Regions from separate parts of the Ningiella algicola genome, predicted to be linked through region 1. Evidence: predicted binding sites of a transcription regulator. Region 1 holds the regulator's gene; the other holds the start of a gene.
The links. The regulator sigma-54, encoded in region 1, starts transcription at its own class of promoters, with help from an activator protein. The targets are predictions, from matches to a motif close to GTTGGCACGNNNNTNGNNT.
Positions count from the first base shown of each region.

Region 2: the regulator sigma-54 is predicted to act here: its motif matches at 4,172-4,190, upstream of PN836_RS07110 (DUF3192 domain-containing protein).

Region 1 is NZ_CP171821.2:3,946,119-3,954,059, forward strand. Features, by position in the region: gene mgtE (magnesium transporter) at 1-787, opposite strand, end outside; gene PN836_RS17125 (HPr family phosphocarrier protein) at 832-1,131, opposite strand; gene rapZ (RNase adapter RapZ) at 1,152-2,045, opposite strand; gene ptsN (PTS IIA-like nitrogen regulatory protein PtsN) at 2,124-2,567, opposite strand; gene hpf (ribosome hibernation promoting factor) at 2,580-2,867, opposite strand; gene PN836_RS17145 (RNA polymerase factor sigma-54) at 2,891-4,411, opposite strand; gene lptB (LPS export ABC transporter ATP-binding protein) at 4,481-5,209, opposite strand; gene lptA (lipopolysaccharide transport periplasmic protein LptA) at 5,206-5,901, opposite strand; gene lptC (LPS export ABC transporter periplasmic protein LptC) at 5,870-6,430, opposite strand; gene kdsC (3-deoxy-manno-octulosonate-8-phosphatase KdsC) at 6,427-6,981, opposite strand; gene PN836_RS17170 (KpsF/GutQ family sugar-phosphate isomerase) at 6,982-7,941, opposite strand.
Region 2 is NZ_CP171821.2:1,617,066-1,625,006, reverse strand. Features, by position in the region: gene ppnN (nucleotide 5'-monophosphate nucleosidase PpnN) at 1-533, opposite strand, end outside; gene PN836_RS07130 (diguanylate cyclase) at 526-2,046, opposite strand; gene queF (NADPH-dependent 7-cyano-7-deazaguanine reductase QueF) at 2,092-2,931, opposite strand; gene syd (SecY-interacting protein) at 3,126-3,695, shown strand; gene PN836_RS07115 (hypothetical protein) at 3,652-4,008, opposite strand; gene PN836_RS07110 (DUF3192 domain-containing protein) at 4,437-4,826, shown strand; gene PN836_RS07105 (GNAT family N-acetyltransferase) at 5,004-5,645, shown strand; gene PN836_RS07100 (DUF3301 domain-containing protein) at 6,206-6,523, opposite strand; gene PN836_RS07095 (DUF3549 family protein) at 6,535-7,623, opposite strand; gene truC (tRNA pseudouridine(65) synthase TruC) at 7,758-7,941, shown strand, end outside.

The DNA of each region.
Region 1 (7,941 bases):
GCTCAGCGTCTTCACGAATAATATCCACCACATCATCAATAGTGATTCGACCCACAAGCTTATTGTCGGCATCTACCACTGGCGCAGAGAGCCAGTTGTAACGTTCAAACATACTTGCGACTTCATTGTCGGGCATATCATCATGAATAGCCTTTGGCTCGTCGTCCATGATCTGAGCAACAGAAACATCTGAATTTGACGTTAGCAAACTGGAAAGTGATACGGTGCCAATGAGCACATCTTGGCGGTTGACGACATACAGTGTATCGGTGTTTTCAGGAAGTTCGGTTTTCAGGCGCAAGTACCGAAGCACTACATCAATATCGACATCAGGCCGCAAGGTCACCGTATCGGTGTTCATAATGAAACCGGCAGTCTCCTCACCATACGACAGTGCCTTTTCTGCTCGGTGTCTGTCTTGCGTATCCATTGATTTTAAGATGCTTTGCAGTACATCATCGGGTAGCGTACTTAGCGTTTCGGCTAAGTCATCGGTATCCATTTCCTCAAGTGCATCAACCACATTTGAGGGCACCATTTTGGCAATAATACCGTTACGGACGTCTTCAGAAAGCTCTTCAAGTACATCACCATGAAAATCTGCGTCGAGTAAACGCCATAGCTCGTCGCGGGTTTTCGTGGGTGAAGATTCTAGCAGTAAGGCAACATCTGAAGCAGGTAAATCAAGCAGCATTCGCCTGACGCGGACATAAGCGCCAGCGCCAAAGGAACGGTTGATTGACTCTAAACGCAGTTGCGTTGTAGATAATTCTGCTGTTTCAGACATGAGCTCTCCGCAGATGTGGACCTATTTTCCCAAGTTGGGGCGTATTATTCTTGCTCGTCGAATTTATTTTGTATAAGTGCGCAAATCGCTCGCATCGCCTCATGCGCATCACAACCGCTACATGTCACATTAACGGTTTTTCCCTGCCCGCTCTCAAGCATCATCAGCGCAAGGACACTGTCTGCAGGCGCGCTATTGTCTCCTTGGGTGAGTTCAATACTGGCTTTAAACTGATTGGCTAACTGAACCAATTTAGTTGCCGCTCTGGCATGCAGCCCAAGTTTGTTGACGATGGTTATTGAACGCGACAACGTTTGTGAACCTTCATTTGCACCATCACTCATCTTAAAGCGTCACTCTTTTATTATTGCTCAGAGCTTTCTTTGGCATCATTTTTTTGTTCTGTTGGTTTATGTAGTTTTAGTTCTCGATGTTTCACTTGTACATCACCATGTGTGGCCTTGAAGGTTTCAGATAGTGATTGCGCAACAAATACACTTCGATGCTGGCCACCTGTGCACCCTATAGCAATGGTAACATAACTTCGGTTGTTTCTTTCAAGATGAGGCAGCCAAGTCGTTATTAGGTTTTGTACTTGCCATATGAACTTCATCACCAGCGGTTGACCTGCTAAAAAAACCTCTACAGGGCTGTCGAGCCCGGTTAAAGGGCGTAGGTCAGGGTCCCAGTGGGGATTTGGTAAAAAGCGCACATCAAACACATAGTCAGCATCTTTGGGTAAACCATATTTAAAACCAAAGGACTCAAACAAGATAACTAAATCAGTGCTTTTTTTGCCCAGAACACGTTCTCGAATCAATTCTGCTAAATCATGTACAGAGAGTTGATCGGTATTGATGGTTAAGTCAGCTTTTTCTGCCACGGGGATCAGTATTTCGCGTTCGGCGTTGATAGCATCGGTAAGCGAATTAGACAATTTAAATAAAGGGTGTAGCCTGCGCGTTTCGCTGTATCGTTTTATTAATACGTCATCACTTGCGTCTAAAAATATGATCGTAATATCCCAAAATTCGGGCAGATATGCCAAAATCTCGGATATTTCCTGCTCTGCTTTTGGCATGTTCCTCACGTCTATGCTCACAGCAACCAATTCGTGTTCGTCAGCTAGGGCATGAGTTAAGGTAGGCAGCAGATTTACGGGAATATTGTCAACACAGTAGTAGCTTAAGTCTTCCAGTGCACGAAGCGCAATGGATTTGCCCGAGCCGGAACGACCGCTAATAATTAAAAGCTTCACAACTTACTCCTATGGGCACGCACAAACAGCGTATGAAACAGAGTTTAGAAAGCTTTAAGCTTAATGACCCAACGTGAACTAGGCAAGCGCACTGACGATTTCTTTTTTATCCTCTGCCTTTCTGATGGCTTTGACGATATCTTTGTCGCTGAGTTTTCTGGCAATGCCTGATAGGGCTTTAAGGTGTGTATCGGCTTCTTCGCTTGGTACCAATATCGCGAAGAAAATATCAACAGGTTTGTTGTCAATTGCGTCAAACTCTATGGGTTCGTCGCTGGTGACAATAATCGCCATAATCTGGTTGATGCCATCGATGCGACCATGCGGAATAGCAATGCCGTTGCCGATGCCAGTGCTCCCCATTTTTTCCCTGCTAAGCAAACTGCTCAATACTTCACTTTGGTTTAATCTGGGATTCTGTTTGACAGCAATTTCACTGATGACTTCAAAGATACGTTTTTTGCTATGACAGTCGACCGAACACTGTGTTCGGTCGAGTGAGATAATGTCGCTGATTATCATAGGTAGGAAGGCTCAATGTCGTCTTAATTTCTCTTTGTGCTTAATTACTTGCCGGTCAAGCTTATCAATAAGAGAATCGATGGCCGCGTACATATCGGTGTGTTCAGAATTTGCGAATACCTCTCCGCCATTGAGATGCACAGTGGCTTCTGCTTTTTGATTCAGTTTTTCAACATTCAAAATAACGTGCACGTTGTTGATATGATCGAAGTGTCGCTCTAGCTTTTCAAATTTTGTATCCACGTAAGTTCGCAATGAATCGGTAATTTCCACGTGATGACCGGTAAGATTAATTTGCATATGCTAGGTCCTCTTTTTGCTGTCTATATAAGACTCTTTCTTTGGTTGGATGGGGGAATGTTTAACGATTCCCGATATTTTGCAATGGTTCGCCGAGCAACCTGAATGCCTTGTTCAGCGAGCATTTGTGCAATTTTACTATCACTTAATGGCTTGCTTGTTGGCTCTACCGCAACCAGCTTCTTAATTAAGGCTCTAATTGCAGTAGAAGAACAATTTTCGCCTGATTCGGTTGCCACATGTGAAGAAAAGAAATACTTTAATTCAAATATACCGCGAGGCGTATGCATATATTTTTGCGTGGTTACGCGGGAAATAGTTGATTCATGCATATCCACCATTTCGGCTACGTCATTAAGCACCATAGGCACCATTTTCTCAGGGCCTTTTTCAAAAAACTCTCGCTGCCGTGACACAATACAATGAGAGACTTTGAGTAAAGTCTCGTTGCGGCTCTCTAAGCTTTTGATAAACCATTTTGCTTCTTGTAAATGTGACTTAATAAACTGAGAATCGTTCGGGTTTTTTGTTGTTTTTCCTAAGCTCGCATAGGTTTCGTTTACTGAAAGTGCAGGCAATGCATCGTTATTTAATTCGACCGTCCAAACACCGTTCTTTTTGTATACATTCACGTCAGGAATGACATATTCAGGCTCCTTCGCGGAGATTGCACTGCCTGGGCGAGGATTGAGCGTTTTTAGTAAGCGCATCACCTCTCGAAGGTCGTCCTCTTTGAGCTTCGTTTTTCGCATTAGCGTGCGATAGTCTTTACTCGCTAGCAAATCGGAGTATTCATTGATAATCGCTTTCGCTTCGTCTAACCAAGGCGTGTCTTTATCGAATTGCGCTAGCTGGACGCTGAGACACTCTTGCACAGAGCGAGCTCCTGCGCCTAGGGGATCAAACATTTGCACACGTTTGAGTACACATTCGACTTCGTCAAGCTCAACTTCTTCGTTGTCAATGCTTTCTAAAATATCTTCACTGCTGGTGGTCAGATATCCCGACTCATCAATCGAGTCAATAATTGCGATGGCAATAGAGCGGTCGATTTCTGAAAAGTGCGTGAGTTCCACTTGCCACATGAGGTGATCTTGAATGCTATCCGACGTTTCCCCTTGAAACACATAATCATCATCAGGATTAGTGCCCACCATTTTAATGGGCGCAGAGCTTGAGCCCAAATATTCCTCCCAAGAGCTATCAAGGGGTAGGTCATCCGGCAGATCACCTTTTTCAAGCGCGTCGTGGCTATCCATATTGTCACTGCCAGAGAGTACTTCTGTTTCGGCGCTAGAGGCAGAGTTTGCGTCTTGTTCTGAATTTGACTCTGACGCCTTTTCTTTTTTGGATTCGTCGCCTCGTGAATCATCACCATCTGAGAACTCTTGCTCAGTCATCTCAAGAAGGGGGTTTGATTCTAAAGCCTCTTGGATTTCCTGTTGTAAATCTAAAGTAGATAGCTGCAAGAGTTTTATCGCCTGCTGAAGCTGCGGCGTCATGGTGAGCTGCTGACTAAACTTTAGTTGTAACGAGGGTTTCATCTACTTCCTTTCGTTAATTCGCACTAACGTACAAGCGTATACACATTCACGTATACGTCTAGCACCGAGTTAAAGAGCAAACTGTTCGCCTAAATATACGTCTCTTACGGTTTGGTTCGCTAGTATCTCATCAGGCTTGCCCGATGCGATTAATTCGCCGTGACTGACGATATAAGCTAACTCGCAAACGTCTAAGGTTTCTTTCACGTTGTGGTCTGTGATTAAGACGCCAATACCACGCTCTTTAAGCTGATATATGATCTTCTTTATATCATTAACAGAGATTGGGTCAACACCTGCAAAAGGTTCATCAAGCAATATAAATTTGGGGTTTGCCGCTAGAGCCCGCGCTATCTCGACTCTGCGACGCTCTCCACCAGATAAACTCATGCCCAAATTATTTCTTATGTGATTGATACTGAAGTCATCTAGCAGTTCATCTGCATGCTGCTCCTGTTGGCCTTTGTTCAACTCTTTTCGTGTTTGCAATATGGCCATAAGATTTTCATACACGGTGAGTTTTCTGAAAATCGATGCTTCCTGAGGGAGATAACCTATGCCGTGACGAGCACGCTCATGCATTGGCAGTAAGGTAATATCGAGTTGGTCAATTTGAATCAAGCCAGCGTCCAGCGGAACAAGCCCAACGATCATATAAAAGGTGGTCGTTTTGCCCGCACCGTTTGGTCCTAACAGACCCACAATTTGACCAGTTGACACTTGTATACTGACATCGCGTACAACCTGCCGAGACTTATATGATTTTGCCAAGTGTTGCGCGCTTAAGGTGCTACTCACAGGGGATTCTCATCTTCATTGGTTTTCTTTTCTTTATCGCCATTTTTCTTTTTATCGTCGTCAGCTGTGCTGTCTTCGTTAGACTCAAGTTCTTCAGTTGAAAAGGCACCTGGGCTAATGACTGTTCTCACGGCCTCTTGGCTATTTTCGTCACTTGACGCCAGAATTTGTTCTTTAGTCATATCAAATACGATTAAGTCGCCGGTCACGCTAACCTCATTTTGCATTATCAGCGCGTCGCCATCCAGAGAAAGGCTTTTTGCAGCTACTTTGTAAATGATCTCATTAGCGCTTGCATTAACCCAGCTACCATCGTCTTTTCTTTGTCGATAGCTTGCTGGCTTGCCACTTGCAATAATGATTTCCTGACCACTACCTTGTGATGCGTCAACTTCAACTTTGTCGGCGGTAAGTTCTAAACTACCCTGGCGAATCACAACATTTTCGATAAATATTGACGTCTTATTTTTACCATCAATACTTTGGTCTCTTGAGTCAACAGTAACGGGTAGTGAGAAGTCAGTACTGATTGTTGATAACTCTTCTACTTGCTCTTGAGACTGCACTTGAGGTTGTGCGTTAGACTCTTCCGTTTGCGCGTAAGCTGCAGCGGTAACGCCCATCAGACAAGTGATACCTGCAAAGCATGCTAGAAAAAAGCTATTGGCGCGGGAAAAATTGTGTTCGAACATGTTCTTTGAGCTCATATTGTTGGTTGGCTAAATCGCCTTGTATTCCGACACTCGTGACGTGGTAATCGACGCCACTGATATTTACAACTTGGTCGGAACTCAATGTTTTGGATTGTAAATCAATTTCGATGAATTCGGTGGTAATTTGTTGGACATACTCATCAGTTCGTAAATTCACAATTTTCACATCTTTTTCTAATTGAATGCGATTATTGTCATATAAAGTCCCTTCAGCTGCGGTAACCTGCCATGGTTCACCGTTATCCAGATAGAGTGTATACACTGGGTTATCAAATACGGCGAAGCCCAATTCTTCATAGTGCTCCATTTTATCGGCAGCGACTTGGTGGGCAAGATTGCCCTGCTCATCATAAAGTTTACTGTTGAGATTAACTGCTTGATAGTTTGGCACCAATGGAGAGCCTGCGTCATCGTCGGGGGCTTCAGAGGATTCCTCAAATAGAATAGGGAGATAGAGTAACAATACACCCGTAAAGATGATTGCAATACTATAGCCAATACGGTTCAAAGACTGGCTCCGTGGATACTGTCTAACGCGCCTTTAGCTTGAAGCACGATGTCACAAAACTCGCGAACCGCTCCTTTACCGCCCGCAAGTTGAGTAACATAGTCAGCTTGGTTTTTAACGAAAGGATGAGCGTCTTGCACCGCGACTTTGATACCGCTAAGTGCAAACATGCCGATATCGGGCATGTCATCTCCAATGCTGGCAACATGATTTGCGCTCAAACCGTTTTGCTCCATCAGGGCCGCCAGGGCGTCTTGCTTGTTTTCTTCACCTTGAATAATGTACTTTGTGTTCAGTGCGGTCATGCGTTGCTCAACAATATTTGATTGTCGACCTGTGATCACTGCTACATCTACGCCCAGCTTAACTAATGCTTTTACCCCATACCCGTCTTTGGTGTTGAAGGTTTTTAGTTCTTCTTGGTTGTTACCCATGTAGAGCATTCCATCTGACAAAACACCATCTACATCCAAAACAAGCAATTTGAGCTGTTTGCATGCGTCGAATATTGAGTGTGAAACTTGACCGTATAACGTGTCGACTTGAGACATCTACACGACCCCGGCTTTGAGCAACATATGCATATTGATAGCTCCGACAATCGTTTGCTGGCTGTCAACGACAATAATGGCGGTAATGCGTTTTTCTTGCATAAGGTTAAGGGCATCAATGGCCAAGTCGTCAGGGTGCAATGAGACACCCCCTTTCGTCATTACTTCTCTTATCATGGTTTGGTGAATATCCACTTGTTGGTCGAATGCTCTGCGCAGGTCGCCATCGGTAAAAATGCCTAAGAGCTGTTTTTTATTTGCGATTGCAGTAATCCCCAGCCCTTTTGACGACATTTCCAATAAGGCCTTGCTAAGACTAACGGTGTCATCTACATAGGGTACTTCGCTTCCTGTCACCATGATATCACTTACTCTGAGCACCAGTCGCCTTCCAAGTGCACCACCTGGATGAGAAAATGCAAAATCTTCGGCGGTAAAGCCTTTCGCCTCAAGCAAAGCCAGCGCGAGCGCATCGCCCAAGACCAAAGTGGCCGTGGTACTGGTGGTTGGGGCAAGGCCCAGTGAGCAAGCTTCTTTTTCAATGTTTAATAACAATAAATGGTCTGAAAACCTCGCTAAGCTGCTAGAGGCATTGTTAGATATCGCGATTATTGGCACGCCGAGTCGTTTGACCGAAGGAAGCAATCCAATCAATTCGCTAGTTTCGCCAGAATTTGAAATCGCAATCATAATGTCATGTTTGCTTAGCATCCCAAAGTCCCCATGGTTTGCTTCACCTGGGTGCATAAAAAACGCGGGGGTTCCTGTGCTTGCTAAAGTGGCGGCAATTTTGTTTCCAATATGCCCAGATTTACCCATGCCTGATACAACCACTTTTCCTTCGCATTTGAGTAAGGTAGAGCAAGCGTCAGTAAAGCTAGCATCCAGTGCATCTTTAAGCGCAATTAATGCCTGAATTTCATTCGTAAAAGTGCTTTTTGCAGATTTTAAAAAAGTCAT
Region 2 (7,941 bases), 2.3 Mb from region 1:
AGTTCATACCCAACTGCTTTAGTGTATTTATACTCATCATGCTTAATGGAATGACCGCCCCAGCATACAATCATGTTTGCAGGCTCAACCGAGCTCAATGCATCTGCGTGGCGTAGCATGTCAAACACCATATGGGTAATAAACGGACCCTCTTGGGCGTCTGATTGACGCCTTCCTTCGCCACTGTACTGTTGATGTTTACTGCTCATATAGAGCATGTCGCGAAGCACTGCGAATAGATGCTCATGCACGCCTGCAATCAGTGTTCCGTCAACAAACGCCACTTCTGGCGGATTAATAAGCTCCATTTTTACACCGCGCTCACGCCTTACAAGGCGTACGTCAAAATCAGCAAACTGTTCAAACAAGGCCTCGGAATCGTCCTGCTCTACGCCGCTGTTAAGCACCGCTAAACAACAATTTCTGAACATTTTATAGTGATCAGCAGATGTGGATGTCTCTAACTGTTCCACTTCTAGTTGTGATAGCTGACTCATCCATCCCACAGGACTTAGCTGGTAGCTTTTACTCATGTATGGCATCCTTTATTTTTGTTTGATTGCGCCCGTTTTGTTTCGCTTCATAAAGTAGCGCGTCAGCCTGCTCAAAGGCTTTTTCGATACTGCTATATTCAAGCATGTCAGTGAGCCCAATTGACACGGTGACGCTAACCCGTTGGCCTTTGAACATGAATGGCAGTTGCGATATTTTTTCGCGCATGGCTTCGAGTCTTTCAAAGCAATCTGTGAGGCTAGATTTAGGCATCAAAGCTACAAACTCTTCGCCTCCCCAGCGCGCGACGAAGTCATCGTCATTGAGATTCTTTTTAATCTGAGTAGCAATGATCTGGAGCGTTTTGTCGCCTACTGAATGCCCGTATTTATCGTTGATTTGTTTAAAGTGGTCGATGTCAAGAATCGCCATACAAAGCTCGTTTTGTGACTGTTTGCTTTGTTTGTAAGTCGCTTCAACTTTTTCTTCATAGGCCATGCGATTTGGCAGTTTGGTCAGCGTGTCGGTCATCGCCTGAATGCGCTGATCCAGTAATTTCTGCTTGTAGTTTTGCGCTTTGTCTTCTAATTCGCTAAGTCTTTTTTGCATCGATTCAAGTAAGACAATGAGCTTTTCTTGTTCAGCCCGCTCATCCGCCTCTGATGCCTTTAGCGAGCTTTGCATTTTTGTTAAATGCGTTTGCGCTTCGCGTTTTAAATCTTCAATGCGCTGACTATCGGACAAGGTCGCTTCAATCGCATCAATTTGTTTACGCATTGTTTTATTTTGTGCGCTTCTTTGCTGCATTCGGTTTTTTGATTTTGCAATCGTGGTTTTAATGCCCACATTGATTTTGCTTAAGCTTTTATGAATATCATTTATCAGCTTGTTCGCCGTGCTTGCTTCTTTAATCACGTCTCGCATCACAAAACGAATCATCACAAGACAGCACTCAAGCAATTCTCGATGCGCTAGACCCGACTGCAGCTTTTCCCGAAGTTCGGCGATGGTTTTATTCTCTGATTCACTGGCATGGTATGGGGAAATAAGCTCTTGCAGTTCCTGGATAATTTCTTGGTGGAGCTTTTCTTGATCCTTTGAATCTTGCTGTGAGCGCGTTACCACATTATTTGAAAGCGCTTGCTTGAAAAGACTAAGCGCTTTTTCAAACTGCGCGATAGGAGAGGTCACGTTGCTACTTTCTGGTGCGAGACTTTGAATAAAGTGTTTAATTTGAGATTTTGTGTCTGCGTCAACTGCATCAAGGTCGTTTATTTTCCTCAGTGAGTCTTGCAGTTGAGATAGAGTAGCAAGATTATGTTGTCGCATGTACTTGCTTTGTTTCTTCATTTCACTATTAATTGTTGCCGACAATTCCGCCGCTCGCTCATAATCTGGTTTGCCGGCGAGTAACGTTTTGATCGATTTAAGTTCTTTATCTATGGCTGGGTTTGCGCCGTTGAAAAAATCGACCATGCTATTTATAAAAATAGCCAACTTATCAAGGTGTTGACGAGCAATCATTAGTTGTTGTTTTGGCGTAGCTGAACTCATTTACGTTTGTCTCGCAAGGAAAGAAGTCGGTTAAAGTCTATAATTCTATTGACGTGCTAGCCTTATATCGGCATATGGCGCTTCAAAATTACTTCTAAATGGATTTATATCTAATCCGCCCCGTCTTGTGTATCTAGCGTAAACAGTTAATGACTTGGGTTGGCAATGGTGAAGGATATCGGAAAATATGCGTTCCACACACTGCTCGTGAAATTCGTTGTGCTGTCTAAATGAAATGAGATACTTCAAAAGCGCAGTATGATCAATTTGTGGCCCTATATATTTAACTAACACGCTGCCCCAATCCGGCTGATTAGTAATTAGGCAGTTTGATTTTAGCAAATGACTGACCAATGTCTCGCTAACATCTTGCTCTTTGATATGAGACGTGGATTGTGGACTTTCGCTTGCACGCAATATGGAAGGAGATATTTCATAGTCTTCCATGCTTATGTCGAGGGTATCTAAAAGTGTACCGTCAAGCGTGCCCATCTGAATGTTGCTGAACTTATCAAACGGAATGAGTTCAACACGTACGGGGTCGCCAGCGCACTGACTCAAGTCATTCGATAGTCGTTTTTTCACCTCATCAATCGACGACAAACGGGTTTGATTAAAACTATTCAGGTATAGCTTGAACGATTTTGATTCTATCAAGAAGGGTGATTGGATTGGCACGTAACATCGCATAATTGCAATCTGTGGTTTGCCTTTAAGGTTTAGCCAAGAAAGCTCGTATCCGTTCCAGATATCAATACCGTCAAAGGGCAAGGTCTTTGGAAGATTGATATTGTCTCGGCTAAGCGAACGCTTCACGCCCTGCAATAGCTCAGGAGCGTAATGTTCTTTATATTCGACCGTCTTTCCTAAAGATAAATTTTCCATACTGAGGTTGCTTTTATTACCATGTTATGTGTTGAACTGACTATAGATAATACGCATATGTCTTTGCATCAGTCCAACTGCGTTTCACTTTATGGACAAATGATGGTGCAAATGCCAGCGCGTGCTAAGCTAAAGCGTATTTTTTACTTGGTCGTTATGACGCGAACCCATACTCTACTGAGCTGAGCAAACACATGAATGACTTAAGCGCGACTTTTACGCAGTTTGTAATGGACTACATCGAGCAATCCACGAGTGAAAACAAAGGTTTGATAACAGAATATGATTCGCAGTGGCTTTCTCCATGTTTACAAAACCTGTCTACAGGGCAAAACAACGGAGATGAAGTGAATTGGTTGCCGCACAAACGCAATGACAGCGCCAATTTAAACAATATCGCGGATGCACTGGAGATGGATATACCCCAAAGCCTTAGCGACTATTTCTGTACATACTACAGTTTGGACTTTAATGCCGAACATCCAAGAGGCAAGATTGCTTTGCTTCAAGCTTTCAATCAAGCAGATTTTGAGCGTTTACAAAAAAACCTTATCGCACATGTGCTCATGAAGCGACGATTGAAACAAACAGAAACCCTGTTTTTCGCAGTCACCGATGAAGACGACTTTATTATTTCAGTGGAGCCGAACAGCGAAAATGTAGTGCTTGAGCAGGTTGGTAAGCCTAAGCTCGAAATTATTAGTGACAACCTAGTGACATTTATTGGCGAGTTAAAGCCGCTACCTCAGCTTGTAATGCTTTAACTGTCGCCTGCAATGCTTTAACTTGTGATTCTAGCCTTTCTACTTTGAGACTTAAGCTAGCTTCACCTTTGTCAGCGATGTTTTCTGCTTCGTCTGTGACACGCCTATTTTTTTCGCGCTCCAAGTTCTCGTTTGCGTCAACAGCTCCCCCTTTGTGAGCAGAGGCTTGCCACGCGCGCAAGCCTGAAATAATGCTTGGTAATGGCAGAGGTTCAAGCAGTCTCGACTTAATCAGCGCCGTGGTGGGTGTTAAGCCTTTTGAATATAGGGCTTGGCAAATTTGTATAATCGTCTCGGATGCGCTTTGGGACATGGTTTACAAAATTAAATATCCTCACAATAATAACGATCATAGTAGCTTAAAAGAGTGGCTAATTTCCCTAATAAATAGCCTGTTTCTTCATTTAATTGCAACACGATATTTGGCACACCAACGAAATTTTGTGTAACTAACTGTATTATATAGGATTTGTTTCTTTGGCACGGCATGTGTAAGTGAGTTCCTAAGCCTGTAGTGCCGTAGAGTTTGACTATTAGCTTGATTCCCTAGGCAGACATCGCATTTGAAAGCCGCTGTGAACCCGTCCTTGGGCGCTCAGCGAAATCGTCCATGATTTCGATGCTTTCAAATGCGATGTCTGCCTAGGGAATCAAGCTAATAGTCACAAGCGGATTCAGGTTAATAAGCCCTAATACGGCCAAAACAGCTCTATAAAACTAACAAAACTCTGGGAGAGTAAAATGAATAAAACGAAAAATTTCGCGATGTCAGCTATCGTGATCGCTACTGCTTTTTCACTAAGCGCATGTGTCATTTCGATTGATGATGATGGCTTTGATTCGGACTTCGCAGGCCACCATTATTCAAGTTGGCAAAAAGAGCAAAAGGCGAATCGTGAACATGTGTCTAACCTTAGCCTAGGTGCATCCAAGCAAAGTATCACTGATAAAATGGGACCCGCAGCGTTTAACGAAGCATTAAAGCAAGGCGATAAAGAATATCAATTACTCTGGTATAGAACGCAGCATCGGGAAAACGATGGTATCACCACTAAAGATGAATGCACGCCGCTTGTATTTATGAACAATGAGCTGATTGGCTGGGGTGAAACCGCGCTTAGCCACCTCTAAGTAACATTATAGTTAGCTCCTTTGGAGCAAACTATACAAAAAAGCTATTACGTCCTCGGGAATCATGGCGCGCAGTAATTTTTTGTAAAAAAGATGTTACAAAATTTACTGCGTACATTACACTTAAGACTTATCGCTATGTTCACAGCGACTTGACTTAAGTTTTGGAGATATCGCATGACCGTATCAGCTTACAAACCGGATTTGGCAGCCGTCACACCTGCATATCTTGGTGCAGATGATTTAAAAGTAGCTGCGTCAATATTATATAACGCTTACTTTGACGATCCGCTTTTTGTTGATATTTTCCAAGCTGAGCGAGAGGGTTACGAAGCAAGACTGCGAAGCGCTATCCGAGAGGAAATCAATACGTTTTGGGAGTCTGAACAACCCCTAATTGGATTGTATGATGACGGTCGCTTGTTAGCGGTTTCTTGTATGATAGGCCCCGATGCTTCTTTTGGTGCAGGTCGTTTTTGGCACTGGCGACTAAAGATGCTTTTGACTGCTGGGTACCTGGGCACTAAACAAATGATCGCAAAAGAAGAAAAGGTCAGAGATAAAATCCCTGCTCAAAACTACTACATGCTCTCCCTCATAGGCGTGCATCCGGATCATCAAGATATTGGCCTGGGGCATGTTCTAATGAGCGCAATGTTATCTTTACTAGATGAAGATATGCAATCTGAAGGGATTGGTGTATTAGTCACACTGCCGAAGTGTTTATCCTTTTTTAAAGACGCGCAATTCAAGCATGTGGACGATATTGAAGTGGGTAATATCACTGGTAAAGTGATGTTTCGACCGACATCGGTTTAAATTTCATACAGTGAAGCTCAACAGCACCTTAGATGCTTTAGAAATGAGCTTCTTATTTGTCATAGCACTACGTAAGATATCTCCTACCTGTTCGTCGGTATTCGTGCTTTTGTTAGTCCACCAATTGCTTATGCCTTAGAATAAAAATTAACAAAATCATAATCTTAATTCTTTTCTTCCCATCAGCACGTATGTCTTACATCGATTTATATTAAATTTATTTTACTTTTCGTAATCTGTCTTCGATATGATTATCACGTCTTCAGGGAAAGCAAGAAGCGACGAAGACAAGAGTTTCAGGATGTAAACTCACATGGACGAAACAGATGCAGGATGTGTCGCGAGCGGAAAGGGAAAACGCTGGTAAAGGAAAGGAAAAGGGATCGGCATATGGATATGTTGCCTGCTTAGGAAGAGTGGGATGAAAATGGAAAGGGGTGTAAAGGATTTTATCGGGATGATGTTTTAGCAATGGAACGCCGAGAAGGATGCTCAAAATTTCACAGAAAAGCAGGCTTATGGCCTGCTTTTTTGTGCCTGTCTATTATCCAGAGCCCAGGTTAATTAGCGTCGGGGGCTAGGCGGTAAACGGGTAATTCAACTTTCATTACTTTACGTCCATGTGTGGTGATACTGCCAGTGTAATTGGTTTCACCATCGCTGCTGAATTCTAATTGGTAGATAATATGCCAGTCAGGCTTACCTCTTTTTACGCTCATACGCGTTTTAACCCTAGCGAGTGAAATATATTGCAATCCTTCCTTCTGGCAATAGCGCTGTGCGAAGCTTATCGTTGATTCAGCAATTCCTCGCAATCTCCAAAACTGCAGACCGATCATTAACAGACATAAAAGAATAATCAGACTATACATATCCATATTGTTACGCCTTAATTGTGAGCGTTTTTTGGAGCTGACTCAGCTTCAGAAAGAAGATGCGTCACGGCAAGTTGCAGTGCGTCTTTGCCAAGAGGCTGGCGTATCATCGCAAGCAAAAACGTACGAAGCGAAGGCAACCTGACTAAATCAGCGAATACACCTTTGAATAATGCGTAGCTCGAGTCTGCATTTGCGAGTTGCTCCAAATAGCTTGCTAAAAGCGAATCTGCCAAATCATCAGTCTTTCCATTGGGAATCAGTCGCTGCCAATGACGTCCAGCGATAACAATTAGCGTTTCGGTATCTAAGTTCTTTTCTAAAATGAGCGCTTCGATGTGCTTGTCAACCGTAACGGTATTGGTGCTCGCTAGTGCGCGCAGAACCATTGGTGCAAGTGAGGTTTCACACCTTGTATGATATGCAAGCAAGCTGTCGCTGACCCTCGGGGGAAGCGGTATCCCTTCGAATGTACTGCATAAACAAATGGCCACGGGTGTGGGCAAAATGTCAAAATTTTGCGCTAAAGCATTCGCAATCTCTGGCGCGTTTATGTTGACAGCCAAGTCGGACATATCTTGTACCGACAGGTCATTCCAAGACTGCACGCTTGGCGCACTTATATAATGCTTTGCTTTGGAGAATCCCTCCCTTTCAGGCAGTTTCAACTGTTTCCGAATACTCGCGTTGCAATCCGCTAGCTGCTGCTGACTTGGCGCAAAAACGAAAGGGTTCTCTGGAAGCTGGGCTTGCTTTTCATCTGCACGCTGCATATCTTGACCAAGTGCCTCCACAACAATGTGCAAGAATTGATCGCGGGCGGCTTGCATGATTAGACCTCGCTCATCAATGGGTAACTTAATAAACCAGATATAGTGCTCTTGCTCATTATTTTTATTGCGGATTTGTTTATTCCAAAAGACTATACATAACCAAGCGTGAGCCTGTCGCGGAGTCGGAAAGGGCTCATTATTTAATTCGTAATCGAAGAACTCTTGATTGCTAACTAATCTGCGAGCTCGGCTAATGTCATAGATAATATATTCGGTGCCAGCCTGCATTAAAAACTCGCTTAATGTGCCAAAGGATTTTGTCGTGCTCATGAATGGGATGCGATCCTAGTTGTTGATGTGTGATGTGAGCAGAAACTTGAACACATAAGCGCTAACATTGCTGATTGCTTTTCGTGTAGACTCATCTTGTATTCTATCAATTGTGGCAAACATGTATATATTCAATGTCTACTCAACATGATTTACACATCGTTTTTCAGGATGAGCACATTGTGGTTGTCCACAAGCCTTCTGGATTGTTAGTTCACCGCAGTTTAATAGACAAGCGTGAAACCCAATTTTTGGTGCAGCAATTGCGTGATCAAATTGGATGCTATGTTTACTCTGTTCATCGTTTAGATAAACCCA